DNA from 3 places in the Alteromonas sp. AWJ4_197 genome. Region 1 is predicted to be linked to each of the others. Evidence: predicted binding sites of a transcription regulator. Region 1 holds the regulator's gene; each other region holds the start of a gene.
The links. Region 1 encodes sigma-54, which starts transcription at its own class of promoters, with help from an activator protein. Its sites were predicted from a motif close to GTTGGCACGNNNNTNGNNT; they were not measured.
Positions count from the first base shown of each region.

Region 2: the regulator sigma-54 is predicted to act here: its motif matches at 1,804-1,822, upstream of ACXAGC_RS16515 (BON domain-containing protein).
Region 3: the regulator sigma-54 is predicted to act here: its motif matches at 1,901-1,919, upstream of glnK (P-II family nitrogen regulator).

Region 1 covers NZ_JBSWWW010000006.1:109,933-114,345, forward strand. The annotation lists gene lptC (LPS export ABC transporter periplasmic protein LptC) at 1-449, shown strand, start outside; gene lptA (lipopolysaccharide transport periplasmic protein LptA) at 418-987, shown strand; gene lptB (LPS export ABC transporter ATP-binding protein) at 993-1,718, shown strand; gene ACXAGC_RS14335 (RNA polymerase factor sigma-54) at 1,814-3,298, shown strand; gene hpf (ribosome hibernation promoting factor) at 3,331-3,618, shown strand; gene ptsN (PTS IIA-like nitrogen regulatory protein PtsN) at 3,627-4,070, shown strand; gene rapZ (RNase adapter RapZ) at 4,117-4,413, shown strand, end outside.
Region 2 covers NZ_JBSWWW010000007.1:130,874-135,286, forward strand. The annotation lists gene ACXAGC_RS16505 (response regulator transcription factor) at 166-552, shown strand; gene ACXAGC_RS16510 (endonuclease/exonuclease/phosphatase family protein) at 611-1,597, opposite strand; gene ACXAGC_RS16515 (BON domain-containing protein) at 1,859-2,461, shown strand; gene ACXAGC_RS16520 (hypothetical protein) at 2,600-2,833, opposite strand; gene ACXAGC_RS16525 (hypothetical protein) at 2,871-3,038, shown strand; gene ACXAGC_RS16530 (hypothetical protein) at 3,092-3,433, shown strand; gene ACXAGC_RS16535 (MlaA family lipoprotein) at 3,420-4,322, shown strand; gene ACXAGC_RS16540 (efflux RND transporter permease subunit) at 4,273-4,413, shown strand, end outside.
Region 3 covers NZ_JBSWWW010000001.1:168,093-172,505, reverse strand. The annotation lists gene ACXAGC_RS00770 (DUF808 domain-containing protein) at 1-842, opposite strand, end outside; gene ACXAGC_RS00765 (hypothetical protein) at 906-1,730, opposite strand; gene glnK (P-II family nitrogen regulator) at 1,977-2,315, shown strand; gene ACXAGC_RS00755 (ammonium transporter) at 2,347-3,591, shown strand; gene ACXAGC_RS00750 (catalase) at 3,796-4,413, shown strand, end outside.

The DNA of each region.
Region 1 (4,413 bases):
TACGCCCTGCCTATAAAGCAAAGAATTTGACAACTACGCTGTATAACGAAGAAGGCAAACTCAACCACGAAGTCTTTGCCGCCTCTATGGAGCATTACGACCAACTAGGCTTTGTGTTATTCGACCAACCCAAATACACTGTCTATGTGAATGATGACGAGGCCCCATGGCAAGTCACCGCTGATGAAGGCACACTCTACAACGATGACCTGATCCAGCTGGAAGACAATGTGCTGATAAAAAGCCTGAACCCTGAAGAGTTTATCCAGACCATCACAACCAATTTTATTAAGGTGAATCTGGATGACAAAACCATGACTTCAGACCAGCCGGTAGATATACGCGGTGTACAGACCATCATTAAAAGTAACGGTTTCAATGCAAACCTGCGTACCCAACAATATGAGTTAATTGATCATGTGCAGACAATTTATTCCCCGGGCAGTTAGCCTTTTCGCAGCAATAGCGCTGCTTGCTGCTGCCGGTGAGGCAATGGCCGGCTCCGGTGATTTTGAAAAGCCTATTACCGTGGATGCTAAGTCACAGTTTATTGACGGTAAAAAGAAGAAATCGGTTTTTAAAGACGATGTGAAGATTACCCAGGGTTCACTCATCATTGCCGCAGATGAAGTTGAAGCCATCGCCAGTGAAGGCGAAGGGAAAGAGGTTTTTATTGCCCGCGGAAAACCAGCCACTTATTCTCAAACGCTGGATGACGGCGCAAAAGTAAAAGCCAGCGCAAATGAAATTCGCTACGAAGTAGCCAAACAACTCATTTCCTTGCAAGGTGATGCGAAAATCCAGCAAGATACCAGCATGGTCCAGGGAGATAGTATCACCTATGACATGTCAAAAGAGCAACTTCTGGCAACCGGCGGTGAAAGTAACAGCAACGGCCGGGTAACCACGGTTTTCCGTCCTGACACAGTTAAAGAGCTGAAGGAAGAGAACAAGACTTCAGACAGCAACGAAAACGAGGGTAACTGAGTTACATGGCAACCCTGAGTGCGACTCACCTGGCAAAGTCGTATAAATCACGCCAGGTCGTCCGTGACGTTAGTTTATCGGTTTCTACCGGACAGATAGTAGGTCTGCTGGGTCCTAACGGTGCAGGTAAAACCACAACGTTTTACATGATTGTCGGTCTTGTGCCGCTGGACAAAGGCAAAATCCTCATTGATGAGCAGGAGCTGACGCACCAGCCAATGCACGAACGTGCCCGCCGGGGAATTGGCTATTTACCCCAGGAGGCATCCATTTTCCGCAAGCTGACCGTACATGAAAACATCATGGCGATATTACAGACGCGTAAAGACTTAAAAAGTCATCAACGTGAACAGGAAGCGGATGCACTACTTGATGAATTTAATATTAACCATATACGTAATAGTACAGGTATGAGTTTGTCGGGTGGCGAACGCCGCCGGGTTGAAATTGCCCGCGCACTGGCAGCCAATCCGCAATTTATTTTGCTCGATGAACCCTTCGCCGGAGTTGACCCGATTTCGGTTAATGATATAAAGAAGATCATTCAGCACTTACGGGACAGAGGTATCGGTATCCTCATCACCGACCACAATGTCAGGGAAACCCTTGATGTGTGTGAAGAGGCCTATATCGTCAGTCATGGAGAACTGATTGCTCAGGGCACCGCAGAACAGGTATTAAGTAATCAAAAAGTTCGTGATGTATACCTTGGTGAGCAATTCAGGCTATAGTTAAGATATCGGGATGAGCATTTAGCGGAGATTTCGCCACCGGCACTCACACCGCTACAACCGGATGTCCTTTTTAGAGTTTATATAAGACGTAGATGAAACCATCTTTACAGTTAAAATTTAGCCAACAACTGACAATGACGCCTCAGCTTCAGCAGGCGATCAAGCTATTGCAGTTGTCTACGCTGGACTTACAACAAGAAATTCAGGAAGCCCTCGACTCTAATCCTTTGCTGGAAGTCGACGACAGCTCCGACAACGATGTAATTGAGAAAAATAACATCGATAATGATGACAGCATGCAAGAGTCTGCATCAGCCTCATCTTCTGACAGTATGGATACCGGTGAAGCACTGGAAAAGAATGATTTACCGGACGAGCTGCCCATCGACAGTACCTGGGATGAGTACATTTCTGCGTCTTCTGCACCCGCGCCCGGCCCTTCCGGTGGCGACGATGAACAAATCTTTCAGGGTGAAACCACCGAAAATATTCAGGACCATCTGCTGTGGCAAATGCGTCTGACACCTTTTTCTGACACAGACCGCGCCATCGCACTGGCGATCATCGATTCTATTGATGAGTCCGGCTATCTCACGGTTACCGTTGACGACATTTTGCAAAGCGTTAACAGTGAAGATATGGAAGAGCCCGTTGAAGAAGATGAAGTTGAGTGCGTACTTAAACGTATTCAGCTTTTTGATCCTCTCGGTTCCGGCTCCCGCACACCGCAGGAGTGCTTGTTAGTTCAGCTGGCGCAATTTGCACCGGAAACACCGTGGCTGGAAGAAGCCAAACTACTGCTCAGAGAGCATTCCGATCTGTTAGGCAGTAAAGATTACCGTACGTTAATGCGTAAAACCCGCCTGAAAGAAGATCAGTTACGGGAAGCGATGCGTTTGCTGCAAACGCTTAATCCCCGTCCGGGCAGTGCATTAATTACGAAAGAACCCGAATATGTCATTCCGGATGTATCGGTTGCGAAGAAAAATGGCCGTTGGGTTGTAGAATTAAACCCCGACAGCCTGCCTAAGCTCAGTGTTAATCAGCAGTATGCTGCAATGAGCCGTAAAGCAAGAAACAGCAGTGATTCACAATTTATCCGCTCTCACATGCAGGAAGCAAAATGGTTTATTAAGAGCCTTGAGAGCCGGAACGATACGCTGCTGAAAGTAGCAAATTGTATTGTTCAGCAACAGATGGGCTTTTTTGAGCATGGCCCTGAAATGATGAAACCAATGGTGCTGAATGATGTCGCAGAAATGGTAGATATGCACGAATCTACTATTTCCAGGGTAACAACGCAGAAGTACATGCACACGCCCCGTGGTATTTTCGAGTTGAAGTATTTCTTCTCCAGCCACGTTGCCACTGAATCAGGTGGTGAGTGTTCATCTACAGCGATTCGCGCCCTGATTAAGAAGCTGGTTGCCGCTGAAAAGCCAAGCAAGCCACTGAGTGACAGCAAGATTGCTTCGTTGTTGGCCGATCAAGGCATTATGGTTGCCCGGCGAACAATAGCAAAGTACCGGGAATCCTTGTCGATCCCGCCGTCTAACCAACGCAAAAGCCTTATCTAACTTAAGGCTGCTCAAAATAAGGAAGACGAAATATGCAAATCAACCTTTCTGGTCATCACATTGAGATCACTGATTCTTTGCGTAATTATGTCGATACTAAGTTCAGCAAACTGGAACGTCATTTTGACCACATATCAAATGTGCACGTTATTTTAAATGTTGAAAAGCTTAGCCAAAAAGCAGAAGCAACGGTTCATCTTAGCGGCGCGGAAGTCTTCGCCTCTTCCGAAAATCAGGACATGTATGCTGCCATTGACAGCATGGTCGATAAGCTCGACAGGCAGGTCCTGAAACACAAGGAAAAGCTTAAAAAGCACTAATTGAATTCATGGATATACAAGCCATAGTCAGCCTGGACCGCACCGAGTGTGCGGTCCAGTGCAATAGCAAAAAACGCATTCTCGAAATCATCAGCGGGATTGCAGCTAAAAATAACCCCGATGTTGATGAAGCCACCGTGTTAAGTAGCCTGCTGGCCCGTGAGCGAATGGGCAGCACAGGTATAGGTAACGGCATTGCCCTCCCCCACGGTCGCCTGGCCGGACTGGAAAATGTCATCGCCATCGTAGTTACCAGCACACCCGCCATCGATTTTGATGCTATCGACAACAAACCTGTGGATATTTTCTTTACTCTGCTTGTCCCTCAGGAACAAACCGAAGGACATTTACAAACTCTGGCCATGGTTGCCGGAAAACTCAGCGATAAAGAAACCATAAAAACTATCCGCAAAGCTCAGACAAGTGATGATATTATTCGCGCATTACAGTAACTTAGTGTAATACGCACCGACAACACGTGACTTCAGGAGAAACGGCGTGAAGTTAATCATCATCAGCGGACGTTCCGGTTCAGGAAAATCAGTAGCACTTCGTGCCCTTGAGGATCTGGGGTACTACTGCGTCGATAATATTCCGGTTAATCTGTTACCAGCCCTGACACACACTGTCGCCGATGAATACGAGCAGGTAGCTGTGAGTATTGATGTCAGAAACTTGCCTAAAGAGCCTTCTGAGCTGGTTGAAATTCTCGACTACCTGCCGGAGTCATGGACTGTCACCATCGTATATATTGACGCAAGTGACGATATGCTGGTGCGCCGGTTCAGCGAAACC
Region 2 (4,413 bases), on a different contig from region 1:
GGCGTGAATTCTGCACTCGTAAATCCTGCAGATAGAAGTGCAGAAAGGTAGCAACTTGATTGCTGCACCTGTAGTACGAGTAAAATGTGCGTTTCCTTAAGTTTTAGGGTCTATGAGACCTGTCGCAGAAATGCGGACAGAGTGTGAAAACAGCAAGGAGGCAACATGACCCCCGGTACAATCTTACAAATTCTGGTCGTTGAAGACGATCCTGTGGTAGCAAGCCAGTTAACCTGCTTTTTGACCGGACTGGGATGGAAAGTGGATTTTGCTGCCAGCGGAAAGCTGGCTATCCGTCTGAGCAAGGCTCAGCGATACGACGCTATTCTGCTTGATGTGGCGATGCCGGATTTACCCGGTGCGGAAATACTGGCACAAATAAAACAAGCCTGTGATTCGCCGGTATTACTGATGAACCCCGGACAAGACCCCGCAGGTAACGCAGCCTTTGCCGCTGCAGATGACAGTGTTCCGGATCCTTCAGACTATCGTGACATTGTGAGTCGTTGTCAACGCTTTGCCACACAGGAACCGCTGGCAATCACAGCCTGACAAAATACCCTCAAAAGAGAGTTCATGGAAACCTGTAGCTGAAAAGCCACAGGTTTTTTTATGCCTGTTCAATTGATGGAGCAGTTCTTAATCTCAGTGTTGTAAGTAAGGGAAAGTGGTCTGAGCCTACATCCGGCATTCTTTCTATTTTGACCAGTTCGAAATGTTCAGTATGAAAGACATGATCGAGGGGCCAGCGCAGCAACGGATAATCCGCATGGAAAGTGTTGAAGAATCCACGGCCACGACGGGGATCCAGCATGCCACTTATTTTTCTGAATTTTCGGGTCGTCGGTGACCATGCCACATCATTGAGGTCGCCGGTAACAATGGCCGGATGCTTTAACTTTGCCATTTCTTTTCCTACCCGTGTCAGTTCCTTATCCCTGGGTCCGGCAGATTTATTTTCTGTGGGACTTGGCGGTTTAGGGTGTACAAAATGGATTTTTACCTGAGTACCCGCCATTTCCTGCCAGATTTCCATAGACGGTACGTCATCTTCAATAATGAACCGGATTTTTTCGTTGCCGAAGGGACGCCGGCTATAAAGATGCATGCCGTAAAGATTTTCCAGCGGACAAGAGAGGCGGTAGGGATAGTCATCGTGAAGGACCGATAATGCCTGCTCCCAGTCTTTGTTGCTTTCCAGCGTCACCAGAATATCCGGTTTACGTAGCCTGGTAAGATTAATCAGTGCGTCATAGTTATCGTTAGTCATTAATACATTGCTGGTGAGAATGCTTATTGTGCGTTCGTCATCAGTTGCCGGTACCTGATTCACTTCTGTGCGCCATACCGGTGTGTAAGGGATTACCCAGGCAAGTTGATAGAGCAAAGCGCAGACAGCACCGGCCTGCATGCACAGCGCCAGTAAGGGCGTTTCGATATACGAGTACGTCCAGACTAAGGTGAGCACAAGTAAAATAAACGCCTGCTGCAGACGGGGAAACTCCCATACGCGGATTAACCAGTGCTGGCCGGGTATGTGAGGCAGTATCGCAGCCACAATAAAGAAAAGGGTAATGATAGAGAGTACTGTTGTCATGGTTCGTCCGCTGAAATTACTGTCCGGAATCAAAATATTTAGCTTACTTATATAAAGACTTTCTGCCCGGTTCGATCAAACGAGGTGATTTCAGCAATCGTAAATGCAAGGTAAAAAATACGGGGTTCTGAGAAAAGTTTGCATGAAGGGAAAGAGCGGAAAGTTGGAGTCCACTATAAAAATCATATATTTCAGCTGTTTAATTTGCTGGCATGAAGTTGGCTTCACTTATTTTGCTTGATAATTAAGGAGAGCAAAATTATGAAACGTTCAATTCTTTCACTGTTAGTAGCTGGTACATTAACTACTTCTGCTTTTGCAGGATCTATGGATACTGCGAACAAGTGGGAGGAAGGTGCCAAGGATGCCTGGATAGACGGCAAAGCTGAAGCAACATTACTGTTTAACGGTAATCTGAATTCTTTTGACATCAACACCGACGTTCAGGATGGCAAGGTTATTCTGACCGGTAAGGTAGACAACTCGGTTGATAAAAAGCTCGCGGAAGAGCTGGTAGCAAATATCGACGGCGTAACAGATGTTGATAACCAACTGACAATTGTAGAAGAGCATGACTCTGAAGCTATGGCCGGCGATGATATGGACATGGACTCTGCAACCGGCAAACTGACAGATGCTAAAATCGCGACTGTAATTAAAACCCGTTTGCTGATGGACTCTGATATTTCCGGTTTTGATATCGACGTGGATGTTGATCAGGGCAATGTTACGCTTACCGGTACAGTAGACTCAGACGCTGAGCGTGACCTGGCCGTTGAGATTGCGAAAAACGCCACAGATGTTACAGACGTTGAAGACAACCTGAAGGTCGTTCAACAGAAAACAGCGATGAAAAGTGAATAATACTTTTTAACTGCATAATCCGGAAAGGGCTGAGTTATCTCAGCCCATTTTTTTATTGCGTCCCGGTTAGTGAACCTTGCTGAAAAACCTTCCTTCCCGTCTGTGAAAATATTTCCTGCCTGTAGTAAAAAAGTATCATCAAATTCCCGGGTCAACGGAAATTATTTGGGTGTTATTGCCTGCACCTTTTTCCTCTGATTTTTCTTCTATGATAATGAATTGATACTTAAGTCTAATAAAACAGTAGGTTACGGAAAGGCCGGTCATGAGGTTGGTGCGTGGCGGTGGTTTTTGCGGCGTTTCTGTGAGGTCTTTAAAAATATGGCGCGGAAATTGGAATACTAGAAATAGTTGTGAGAGTAAATAAGTCATTTACCGGAATTCAATCCTACGCACGCAAGGGAGCAGTATGAAATTTCTGAAGACTAAACACCGTCCATTACCGTCAACGTCTTTTGAACGTCTCATTCACTCGCAGCCAGTTTTTAACTGGTTCGATCGCTACGACAAACGTGACCACAAAGCCGGTAAGGCAACAGCAGGTGCAGTGATGGCGGAGGCAGCGACCGCTAAGTAAGTACAGGAAAGCGATCCGGACGGTCCTTGAATTAAACAACGATGGTGAAAAACATGAATTACTTAAAAATTGCAGTAATGACAGTGTTACTTCTGACCAGTCTTGTAGCTCTGGGGTCCGGAAAGCAACTTTCAACCTGGCTGGGGGAAACGCCGGCAGAAACATCAACTGGTGCTGATCTGGCAGAAGTTGAGGCGGTATTTAATGAGTTGGATTTTGACCCGGCGAATTCGTTTCATCAAATTCGTAAGCAAAGGATTGAGCATTATCTTGATTTGGCCCGTAACTATGATGATAGTGACTGGGACTACAGCAGGGATGAAGCTCTGCAGCGGGCTCAAAATATAATGAATCACCACGAAAGGAAGGAAAGTGGTATCTATGCCAGCTTATAGACAAGGTGCTTTCGCCTTAATTATTTGTGTATTTTTATTGGGCGGCTGTGCCAGCGCGCCCGACATGCCTGAATATTCTGCTGTACAACCGCAGGACAACACACAACCTCAAAAAAACGAACCTGCACTGGCTGAAGAGCTTGCGAAAGGGAAAGACGTTACCGTACAAACCAGCCAGGGAGCCGTATCCGTTTCTCCGGTAGTGGTTGCAGTAGGTGATACCCCTCAGTCAGGGAATACCGGTGATGGGGTGTATTACAACGATCCCTGGGAAGGCTTCAACCGGGCCATGTTCAGCTTTAATAATGTGTCTTATCAGTATGTACTTTTACCGCTGGCAGACGGCTATCATTATGTAGTGCCGGGGGTGGTGAGAGACAAAATTGGTAATGCCTTTGATAATCTCAGAGAGCCGTTGAATCTGGTCAATAACACCTTTGCCGGCGAGTTCGGTGAGGCTGGTGCAAACTTAGGGCGCTTTCTGATCAATTCTACGGTGGGACTGCTCGGCTTATTCGACCCGGCATCCGACTGGTTCGACATCAAACCGCAAAAGCAAACCATCGCAAATACCTTACAACGCTATGATATTGGCTCCGGCCCTTATCTGGTTATTCCCATTTTAGGTCCGTCTGATTCCCGGGGCGCGTTATCTACGCTCACCGAAGGGTTTGTCCACCCGGTAAATTACATTGCCGAACCACCGGAAAGCTATCAATTGAGGATTTTTGAAGGTTTTGATGACTTCTCTAATCAGTCAGATACGTACAGGAAACTGTATGAGCAGGCTGAGGATCCTTACATCTATTTCCGTAATCAGTACATTCAGGGACAGCGACGTGACGAACTCTTCGAACTCAGTGAACGCGAACAGCAAGATAACCAGTAAGCTGGCGGCAGGGATTGTTTCAGCCCGCTGGGGTATTCTGGTTTTCTTTATTGCGGTTTTAGTGTGGCTGGGATTATACATATCGCAATTT
Region 3 (4,413 bases), on a different contig from region 1:
CCATCGGTGACAAGGGAAATGACAAAGCTGAGTTGCTCCACACTGTGATTAATGGATTCAGCGAGGTGGTGCATAAACGGAATATTGTGAGTAAGGATGCCGCCGCCAACGAGGAACATAGCAATGGTGCCGACTAAAGCGAGGGTTTTCATTAACAGAGGCGCAGCAACGAGCAGGGCACGGCCAGTGACACGCTGAAAACCGTTGTAGCCGCCGGTGAGTGACTTTCTGAGGAGATACAGACCGACATCGTCCATTTTCACAATGCCGGCAACCAGACCATACACACCGGCGGTGATCCCCACACTTAACGCGCACAACACACCTACCTGAGTAACAAAATCAGCCTGCTGTACGCTACCCAGTGCAATGACGATAATCTCTGCGGACAAAATAAAATCAGTCCGGATGGCGCCTTTAATCTTGTCTTTCTCAAGCGCCACAAGATCAATATTTTCCTGTGAGAGTTTTTCAATTCTGGCTTCACGCTCTGCTTCATCTTCTTTATGGAAAAGCCGGTGCAATACTTTTTCAGCCCCTTCGAAACACAGGTACAGACCACCAATGACCAGCATGACGGTGATCAGAACCGGAATAAAAGCAGAAATAAGCAGCGCTGCAGGTACCAGGAACACTTTGTTGAGCAGCGAGCCTTTTGCCACAGCCCAGACCACAGGCAGTTCTCTTTCGGCACGCACTCCCTGAACCTGGTTGGCATTTAATGCAAGATCATCACCCAGAACCCCGGCAGTTTTCTGCGCAGCCACTTTAGACATGGCGGAAATGTCATCCAGCAAAGTAGCGATATCATCAATCAGGGCGAGTAAGTTAGCGGCTGCCATAGGTTTTCCTCAATAAGAATCGGGGCATAGGTTATCTGTAGAAGCCCTTATACGCAATACAGACTAATTTTGATTCTCTTCTTCTTTGACCCCTTTATTTATCCGCGCATCAATGAATTTCTCAAACCCTTTGCCCCTGTCTGAACAGGTCGCCCGTCCACCGGTAAAACGTGAAATAAATGCCAGGGTTTGGGTGGTTTTACTACTGCAATCCACTTCAACGGCAGGGGGCGGGGCAAGAGGATCTTCTTTTTCTGCGCCTTTGCGGGGATCGCTGATATCCGGTGACGTTTTTGCCCGCCTGAGTTCTTTGGCTACCTGCTCAGCATCCTGCTGTGTACTGGCAGCCTGTTGCCGGCTGAAAAAAGCATCCAGAGCACGGCGCGATGTTAATGACGGTCTGGTTGAAACCGTGCCTGAATCTGTTGGCGCAGCCGGCTGCGCAATATCAGAAGACACAGGCGGTTGAACCGGCTCTGACGTTTCAGGCTGCACAGGTTGTTGCGGCAACGGCGCTTTTACTGCCGGCGGTGTTTTGATCTCAGGCGGGGCTGCCTGTTCCGGAGCTGGTTTGGACTCCGGTGCGGCCAGTTCAGGTTCAGGCTTGGCGGTAGCCGGTGCTTCCGGAATGGTTTCCGGTAGTGTGTCCGGTAGTGTGTCCGGTTCCCGGGCAGCCTGAGGTTGTGGCAGACGGATTAACGTCGCCGTGATGGGTTTACTGACCACGGGCTCCGGAATATCGCGCTTACTTTCCATCAGCGCCAGTGCGGCAAGCAATATAAGGTGAATAATAACAGACACGACAAAGACCCCGCTTTTCTTTCCTGAGCGGGGTGGATCAAAAGTTGGCCTTTGAGGGGCAAAGAAAGCGGTGTCCGTGGTTTCCATACGCGACAGAAGACCGCTGAAATAAGATGAAGTTCCCGGTCTTTACACAAGCACGATTTTGGCTGCCCAATTATGGTGCGCTATTTTGCCTTCGCACGATCATGGTGCGTAATTTTTAAGCTCTTCATTCGTTTTAATGCATAAATATCTGTTTTTTATAGATTAAAATTTGTGGCATAGGACTTGGTTTACTTCAGCAACCCCCGCTAAAAGCGAAAACAAACAACCATTATTTGGGAGCAACACATGAAACTAGTCACAGCTATCATCAAGCCATTCAAGCTGGATGATGTTCGTGAAGCCATTTCAGAGATCGGTATCGACGGTCTTACCGTTACCGAAGTGAAAGGGTTTGGACGTCAAAAAGGACATACTGAATTATATCGCGGCGCCGAATATCAGGTGGATTTCTTACCAAAAGTAAAACTGGAAGTTGCTGTTCAGGCAGACCAGGTTGATCGTCTGGTAGAAGCCATCGTTGGCGCAGCAAAAACGGGCAAGATCGGTGACGGTAAAGTATTCGTCTACGACCTTGAACATGCTGTTCGTATTCGTACCGGCGAAGCTGACGCAGACGCGCTGTAAAACAACACAATAAGAAATTGCGGAGAAAACAATGGAAATCACATTTGAACTCGGGTATGCATTAGATACCTTCTATTTCCTTATTTGCGGTGCGTTAGTCATGTGGATGGCTGCCGGCTTTGCCATGCTTGAGGCGGGTCTGGTTCGTGCTAAAAACACCACTGAAATTCTGACCAAGAACGTGGCGCTTTATGCCATTGCCTGTACCATGTATATGATCTGCGGTTACAGCATCATGTACGGCGGTGGTGACTTCACATTATTCCTTTCAGGTATTGTTGGTGACGGTGCAACAGGTGTTGCAGAAGAACCGGCTACCTACGCGCCTTCAGCTGACTTCTTCTTCCAGGTAGTATTCGTTGCCACTGCAATGTCTATCGTATCCGGTGCGGTTGCTGAGCGTATGAAACTGTGGGCCTTCCTGGCATTCGCAGTTGTGATGACTGGTTTCATCTATCCAATGGAAGGTGCATGGACATGGGGCGGTGAGTCTGTATTCGGTATGTACGTGCTGGGCGACAACGGTTTCTCTGACTTTGCAGGTTCCGGTATTGTTCACATGGCAGGTGCTGCTGCAGCCTTAGCCGGTGTACTGGTACTTGGCGCACGTAAAGGTAAATACACTGCAGATGGCAAAGTAAATGCTATCCCGGGTGCTAACCTGCCTCTGGCGACTTTAGGTACATTCATTCTTTGGATGGGTTGGTTCGGCTTCAACGGTGGTTCTGTTCTGGCAACAGCTACTGTAGAAAGTGCTAACTCTGTTGCGGTTGTATTCATGAACACCAATGCCGCCGCTGCCGGTGGTGCAATTGCTGCTCTGCTGCTGGCCCGCGTAATGTTCGGTAAAGCTGACCTGACTATGGTACTTAACGGTGCACTGGCTGGTCTGGTAGCCATTACTGCTGAACCTTCAACGCCAACGCCTCTGATGGCAACACTGTTCGGTGCGTTAGGTGGTCTGCTGGTTGTTCTGAGCATCGTGTTCCTGGACAAACTGAAAATCGATGATCCTGTAGGTGCTATCTCTGTTCACGGTGTAGTTGGTCTGTTAGGTCTGTTACTGGTTCCGGTAACTAACGAAGGTTCTACTTTCGGTGGTCAACTGTTAGGTGCTGCTACAATCTTTGTATGGGTATTCGTAACCAGTCTGATTGTTTGGGTAATCCTGAAAGCTGTAATGGGCATCCGGGTTTCTGAAGAAGAAGAATTTGAAGGTGTTGACGTTGCTGAATGTGGTCTGGAAGCATATCCTGACTTTACTTCAGGTCGTTAATCTTCAACACGGAGACTTGATTGGGCAACCTATAACAAAAGCATAATGCTCAACTCACCAAAATTTGAACCCCGCATCTGCGGGGTTTTTTCTGTTTAATAGAAATAAATAATTAACATCTTTTAAAAAATAGATTGGTCGTTTTCCGGCTCTCTGTTGTACGCATAGTTACACCAACTATCGTGCTTTTCCCAGGAGACCGTTATGAGTAAAAAACCAACTCTCACCACCAGCGCGGGCGCGCCCGTCGAATCTAACGAAACCAGCAAAACAGCGGGCGCAAGAGGTCCGGTTCTGCTGACAGATTATCAGCTTGTTGAAAAGCTGGCACACCAGAACAGGGAGCGTATTCCTGAGCGTACGGTGCATGCCAAAGGCTGGGGTTTGCAGGGTACATTTACAGTGACCCACGACATTACCCGGTACACCTGTGCCGACCTGTTCTCTGAGATTGGCAAAAAGACCGAAGTGCTGAGTCGCTGGTCTACCGTTGCCGGCGAATCAGGCGCTGCTGACACCGAGCGTGATGTACGCGGTTTCAGTCTTAAGTTTTATACCGAAGAAGGTAACTGGGATATGGTGGGTAACAATACCCCAATCTTCTTTATCCGCGACGCGTTTAAGTTTCCGGATTTTATCCGTACTCAAAAGCGCCATCCGAAAACGAATCTTCGCAGCCCGGAAGCGATGTTTGATTTCTGGGCCGGACAACCTGAGTCTGTGCATCAGGTCACCATTCTGATGTCTGATCGTGGTATTCCTAAGAACCCTATGTACATGAACGGCTACGGCTCACACACTTTCAGTATGTGGAATGCCAAA